DNA from 3 places in the Phascolarctobacterium succinatutens genome. Region 2 is predicted to be linked to each of the others. Evidence: riboswitches for the same ligand, from Rfam matches in the RefSeq annotation. Region 2 holds a riboswitch; each other region holds the start of a gene.
What was found. Region 2 has a riboswitch for cobalamin ahead of M5E81_RS08960 (hypothetical protein). Riboswitches for the same ligand answer to the same signal wherever they lie in the genome.
Positions count from the first base shown of each region.

Region 1: linked by a shared signal. The riboswitch ahead of cobU (bifunctional adenosylcobinamide kinase/adenosylcobinamide-phosphate guanylyltransferase) and the one ahead of M5E81_RS08960 (hypothetical protein) in region 2 are both predicted to bind cobalamin.
Region 3: linked by a shared signal. The riboswitch ahead of nikB (nickel ABC transporter permease) and the one ahead of M5E81_RS08960 (hypothetical protein) in region 2 are both predicted to bind cobalamin.

Region 1 covers NZ_CP097284.1:1,629,074-1,631,340, reverse strand. The annotation lists gene rny (ribonuclease Y) at 1-657, shown strand, start outside; cobalamin riboswitch at 739-921, shown strand; gene cobU (bifunctional adenosylcobinamide kinase/adenosylcobinamide-phosphate guanylyltransferase) at 1,069-1,647, shown strand; gene cobT (nicotinate-nucleotide--dimethylbenzimidazole phosphoribosyltransferase) at 1,656-2,267, shown strand, end outside.
Region 2 covers NZ_CP097284.1:1,867,637-1,869,903, forward strand. The annotation lists gene M5E81_RS08950 (IS4 family transposase) at 1-619, shown strand, start outside; gene M5E81_RS08955 (hypothetical protein) at 639-866, opposite strand; gene M5E81_RS08960 (hypothetical protein) at 933-1,334, opposite strand; cobalamin riboswitch at 1,560-1,730, opposite strand.
Region 3 covers NZ_CP097284.1:367,027-369,293, reverse strand. The annotation lists gene nikC (nickel transporter permease) at 1-219, opposite strand, end outside; gene nikB (nickel ABC transporter permease) at 226-1,167, opposite strand; cobalamin riboswitch at 1,276-1,404, opposite strand; gene M5E81_RS01785 (MATE family efflux transporter) at 1,551-2,267, opposite strand, start outside.

The DNA of each region.
Region 1 (2,267 bases), 240 kb from region 2:
GGCGAACAGGCTACCTTTGCTGTCGGTGTGCATGGCCTGCATCCCGAACTGATTAAGCTGCTGGGTCGCCTGAAATATCGTACCAGCTATGGTCAGAATGTCCTGAACCATTCTGTTGAGGTTGCTAACCTGGCAGGTGTAATGGCTTCTGAGCTCGGTGTTGACGTTGTTCTGGCTAAACGTGCCGGCCTGCTGCATGATATCGGCAAGGCTATTGACCATGAAATGGAAGGCTCTCACGTTGAAATCGGCGGCGAAATTGCCAAGAAGTTCCGTGAGTCCGACCTGATTGTCAATGCTATTTTGGCGCATCATGGTGACTGCGAGCCTAAGAGTGTTGAAGCTGTTCTGGTATCTGCCGCTGACGCAGTATCTGCTGCCCGTCCGGGTGCAAGACGCGAAACTCTGGAAAGCTACCTGAAGCGCTTAACTCGATTGGAAGAAATTTCTGAGTCCTTTGAGGGCGTTGAAAAATGCTATGCCGTACAGGCTGGCCGCGAAATCCGCATTATGGTTAAGCCGGATGTTATCGATGATGCTTCCGCTGTGCTTCTGGCACGAGATATCTCCAAGAAGATTGAAGATGAAATGGAATATCCCGGTCAGATTAAGGTTGTTATCATCCGCGAAACTCGTGCTGTTGATTACGCAAAATAACGAAATTCCTGAAAGAGCTGCTTAGGCAGCTCTTTTTTTGCGCCTTAGCAGGATTATAGGAATTGCTGTCGAATATATATACTTGGAATTTTTTTGACAGGTGCGCCGGTTGAGGCCGGTGCTGAAAAGGGAATGCCGGTGAGAATCCGGAGCAGTCCCGCTACTGTAAGCGGAGCCCAGGCAATTATGTCACTGACGCAAGTTGGGAAGGCGCTGAGGGCGATGAAGCTAAGCCAGGAGACCTGCCTGTTACGAAGCTTGGAGCCTACGGGAGATAGGCTGGCTTTGGTATGCGTAAATATAGAATTTTTGGATGCAGCTGCATTTTGTAAATCTCCCGCAAGGGAGCTTTTTTCATATATGTATAAAATGAAAAGCATGCAGCTTACAAAAACGAAGGGAGGTTGAAATATGCCTGGAAAAATTATTATGGTTACCGGCGGAGCCCGCAGCGGCAAAAGCGAATTTGCAGAACGCTATGTATTGCATTATTCTCCCAAATGCGATTACGTTGCTACGGCAGAAATCTTAGATGAGGAAATGGCGGAGCGCGTGCGTCTGCACCGTGAGCGTCGTGATGCACGTTGGATTAATCACGAAGCGCCTTATCATGCCGAGCGCACGCTTGAAGCGCTGTCAGCGGAAACAGGAGCGGTTCTGTTTGACTGCCTGACTGTTTATATGTGTAACCTGCTTTATGGCAAGGATGCGCCGGAGGGTGAATTCCTGGAGCGCTGTCAGGTAGTATTTGACGAAATTGACAAGGTGCTGGCAGCAGCACGTAATTGCGGTAAAATCGTTGTCTTTGTTACGAATGAGGTGGGCAGCGGTATTGTGCCGGATAATCAGATGGCGCGTGAATACCGTGACCTTGCCGGCTGGGTTAACCAGCGTGTGGCCAATGAGGCTGACCATGTTTATTATTGTGTGGCAGGTCAGGCTGTAGACGTAAAAAAATTGGCTTTTAAATTTGAGGATGAAGGAGAATAACGACTGATATGGAGAAAATCATAATACCTGCTCTGGATGAAGAACGTATGCAAGAAGTGCGGGCAGGCTACGCTAAGATAGACAAGCCGGCAGCTAATCTGGGCAAGCTGGAGGATATGGTTGTAGGCCTTGCAGGCATGATCGGCAAGGATTTACCGGATAAATTAAAGACGGCGATGGTTCTGATGTGCGGTGACCACGGTATTGCGAAATACGGTGTCAGCGCTTATCCGCAGGAGGTTACGCGCCAGATGATTAACGGCTATATGCGCGGTACTGCCGGAGCCACCGTGCTGGCACGTCATGCGCACGCCGATGTTTTCGTCTGCGATGTAGGCACTGCCTTTGATTTGAGCGATTTGCCCAAGGTTTATCAGAAAAAGGTAGCTTGGGGAACCGAAGACTTCACCCAAGGTCCAGCTATGACTCGTGAGCAGGCCGAAAAGGCTATTGCCGTTGGCATCGAAATGGCTGATATGTGCATCGACCAAGGCTATAATATTCTTTACACCGGTGAAATGGGTATCGGCAATACAACCTCTACCTCCGCTATTGCCAGCGCCTTTCTGGGCCTGGACCCGCAGCTGACTGTCGGTCGCGGTAGCGGTATAAATGACGAA
Region 2 (2,267 bases):
GAAGGTGCGCTACCCCTGCGAAGGGAAGATCTCGAACGTCAAGGCCATCTACAAGGAACACAAGAAACGCCGCGGACGCTCGCGTTACCTCCTGTCCGTCGATGCTGTCGCGACGAAACAGGGAGAATCCCTCGTGCCTGTGCGATTGGTCTTCGTGCGGAACCGCAACAAGCGGAAGGATTATCTCGTCCTCGTCACGACAGACCTCTCGCTTTCGGAGGAAGAAGTCATCCAGCTCTACGGGAAGCGCTGGGGCATCGAGGTGTTCTTCAAAGCGTGCAAGTCCTACCTGCGGCTCGGCAAGGATTGTCGTTCCGTCTCCTACGATGCGATGACGGCGCATGTCGCCGTCGTCTGCACACGATATATGCTCCTGGCTGTCGAGGAACGTGAGAACACGGATGGGCGAAGCCTCGGCGAGCTCTTCTATCTGGGGCTTGATGAGCTTCCGGACTTGAAGTACATGGAAGCGCTTCGCCTCGTGTTGCAGGAGTTTGCGGAGCAGCTTCGGGCAGAATATCCGTCAGAAGTCTTGCTGGTCGAATCGCTCTTGGAACGATTCCTGAACGATCTGCCCGCTCTTTGGATGAGTCGTCTGCGTGCACAGAAGTGTGCGTGAATGGCTTTCGACATTCAGTTCAAGCTGATTTATCAAGGCATACGGGATGTTTTCCGTGTGCGAAGTTTGAGTCAGTATTAATATCACCAAATTGATTTCTGACAGCATCAGCCTCAACAATTAAACCATCCAAAGTATAATTATCCAAGGTTTTGTCAACAGTAGTTGCTGCACTTGCGCTTGCACACAGGCCCATTACCATCATCATAGCAGCCGCAGCTGTATATCTTCTCTTCATGTTACTCATACACTTCTTTCTGTAAAATTTGAGTTTCTTGCAAACTCAACGCCTAATACTCATAAAAAAACATTATCAGAACCGCGCACCGTTAATATACGTAAACGTATAGGTCTGCGCCGTTACCCAGTTACTGACACTATCATCAGCAAACGGGCCAAAATTAAGATTCAGCTTGCGTGAAGCTTTAGCTGGAATCTTGCATATCGGGAACTTTACCGGTCTACCAAGAAATTGCTTACGCTCGCCATTTTTATCTGTGTAGGTAACACGCATAATAAAGTCGTTCAGCTTAGTGATAGCTACGTCATTACGCTTGTTGACAAAAGTGCCTGTTACACACAGTTCGCCGCCGTTAACCCATACTTTGGAAGTTGTCCAATCCAAAATCATTTTGTCACTCGATACCTCCGCACCGGCAAGTGCTGGACACATCAGGGCCAAAATTAAGGTCAGCAGCATAAATATCCTTTTCATAGCTCCTCCTTTCTCTCGTAATTCTTGAGCATACTGGGAAAAAATTTATTTTCATAAAAGCATCTGACCAAGCTATCCTTGTTCCGCTTGTCAGATGTTAATATGCAAGAATAATAAATACACTTCATACAAATATTGCAGTCAAAATAAAAGCGCCTTGCCGTACTGTGACAGCAAGACGCACTTATCCCTGGGAAAGCGCAATCCTGTACATCGCAGGTTGTTTGAAAGGCCCTATATCAGGCAGTTCTTCTGGCTCTGCTTCACTGCCAGCCTTGTCTTCCCGGTTTCCCAGTGACTATATAAGGCCAGCTCCACATTACAGCTGCGGGACAGCACAGGTTTTGCACCTGTTTACCTATTAAGTATAAATACACCTGATACGCTTTTATTCTCTTTTTCTCTCGTTAGGTTCTTAAATTTCTATCTGTTATACGCTATTGTATATTCAGCTCTTCGTAATTTAAGATACTGACAGATAAAAATTAGCAAATTATTAATTATGTATATTTGTTTTTTTACTATTTTGAGTTTACTTTAATTACAAAACAGTTTACAGTTAGTATTATAGCACGTTATTCACAAAAACGTCAAGAAAAAAGTGTACAAAGAGCTCTCTCTGTACACAAATAAAGGACTCCGTAATTTTAAAACGAAGTCCCTAATGTTCAAAGCATTATTATATTGTGATTACACGTCAACTAACCTACAACTATATTCTTGCTCTGACGTAATATAGCTCGCCAGCTATCATACAGCTATAAAAATTTTTTATATATTTAATTTTCCAGCATCAAAAAACGCTGCAAAGCCTGCTCCACAATTTTATTTAAGGAAATATTGTTCTGTAATGCGCAAATCGCCGCCTGCCTTACGGCCGACGGCGCTTGCTTCTTTCCCTTATTTTTAGTTCTTTCCCTTATTTTTCCAAAA
Region 3 (2,267 bases), 850 kb from region 2:
GCCGTACAGCACACGGCTGAAGCAGTCACGGCCTAACTTATCTGTACCAAAAAGATGTTGTGCACCGGGTTCCAAAAAGGCATCTTTCATAGCAGCATGAGTCGGGTCATAGGGAGCAATTACCGGAGCTGCGATTGCTATCAGCAACAGACACAGCACCAGAACAGAGGTTACGGCAAAAGCACGGTTGGTTTTAAAACCATTGATAATTGTTTCCATCTGCTCTTACCTTACCTTTCTCAGACGCGGATCAAGATAATTGTAAGAGATATCAACAATGAGGTTGATAACCATATACATCAACGCAATCCACACGACAACACCTTGTACAAGCTGGAAGTCACGGTAGGTGATAGCTTCAATCGCCATACGGCCAAGACCGGGCCATTGGAAAACCATCTCGATAACCGCAGCACCACCCAGAAGGTTACCTAAAGACAAACCAAGCAAAGTAATCAGCGGCAGCATAGCATTCGGCAGAACCTCTTTCCAGAGGATATGGCTTTCGCTCATACCGCGGGCACGTGCACCGACAACATAGTCCTGATGCAGCTCCTCCAGAATTGCTGTACGTACCTGACGTGTATACTTGGAGGCCATAGCGATAGCCAATGTCAGGGACGGCAGAATCAAGGTATCAATACCAATCTCACCACCAACGATGGGCAGCAGGTCAAGCTTCAGACCAAAAAACCACAGTAGCATCAAGCCTACCCAGAAGCCGGGCATGGATACGCCCATAAAAGTGAAGCCACGCACGATATTGTCAACCATGCTGCCACGCTTTACGGCAGAGTAGATGCCGGCAGGAATTGCCACCACCATCATCATAATCAGAGAAGCCAAGGAAAGTACGATAGTACCGGGAAGGCCCTCCATAAGTGCTTCAACTACAGGCTTTTTAACCATGTAAGAGAAGCCAAGATTGCCCTGTAAAGCTCTTCCTAACCAGTCAAGGTATTGGAAGAAGAAGGGCTTGTCCAGACCTAGTTCAGCACGCAGTGCATCAATTTCGGCCTGACTAACAATAATATCCTCGTTACCTGCAATCATCTGGCGAACAACGTCACCTGGAGCCAGCATTACCAAAGCAAAGGTAATAAAGCTGATACCCAGCAGAACAAGGATGATCTGTCCCAAACGGGACAGAAGCTGCTTTTTCGTCAAAGCACATCATCTCCATCAAAAAAATTTACCCTTCCTGCAAAATGAGCGCAGAAAGGATACATACTTACAATGTGCACAATTGTAATTACATATATTTCCGTCGCTAGCAGGAATATATCAACTGAGGAAATCAACCTGACTTAGCCTTTCGGCCTCACAGTGGCTTGACCGCTACGGATTTGCACCGTATTCCGATTATTACCTGCATAGGCAGGCACCTCAGAAGAGTATAAATTTGAAAAAGGTCTTTATATCGGCAAAAAAGAATAATCTAATACTTATGAATTTATAATAGCATTAATTCTCATAATTTGCAACTACTTATGAATTTATAATAGCATTAATTCTCATAATTTGCAACAAATTTGTAATGAAAACGTTGCTTATGCAAATATTCTTCTCAAAGAAGACAAATAGAATAAAAGTATTATCGATTGAGACAGCATAAAGCCTAACAAGGCCAGCCACAGTCCGCTGTTACCCCAAAGCGGCACCAGCTGCCACTGCAAAAGGTAAAATACTAAGAGTGCCATCAGCATCATGTTACGTACCGGTGCGGTTTTGGTAGCTCCGCAGAAAACTCCGTAAAGCACCATGCCGATACCGGCGCAGACAGGATAGAACAAAACGAATACATTGTAGGTCATAGCCATCGCTACAACCTCTTCAATATTAGTAAACAGGAGGATAAAAAATTCATTGCCCAGATGGTAGCCGAGCATCAGAATAGCGACCAGTACCACCAGCCATTTGAAGGTCATTTTTATGGTAGCGGCAAACAGCTTACCGTTCTTCGCACCTACCGCACGGCCGCTGAAAATCGCCGCGCCGTTCGCCATACCATCAATCAGATAGCTCATAATATCCTTGAGCTGCAGCAGTACAGCATTAGCTGCCAGCACCACAGTACCGAAGGAAGCTCCGACTGCCGCAATAATGTTGTTGACGGTCAGCAGGCAGGCAGTACGAATCATCAGGTTGACGTTTACCTGCAGCATGCCGATAAACTCACGCCAATCCAGCAGCTCGCTCCAAGGCAACGCCTTGTAATCAAAATCACCGTAATAGTACATCAGTACTACACTCAAGATACCGCCGTA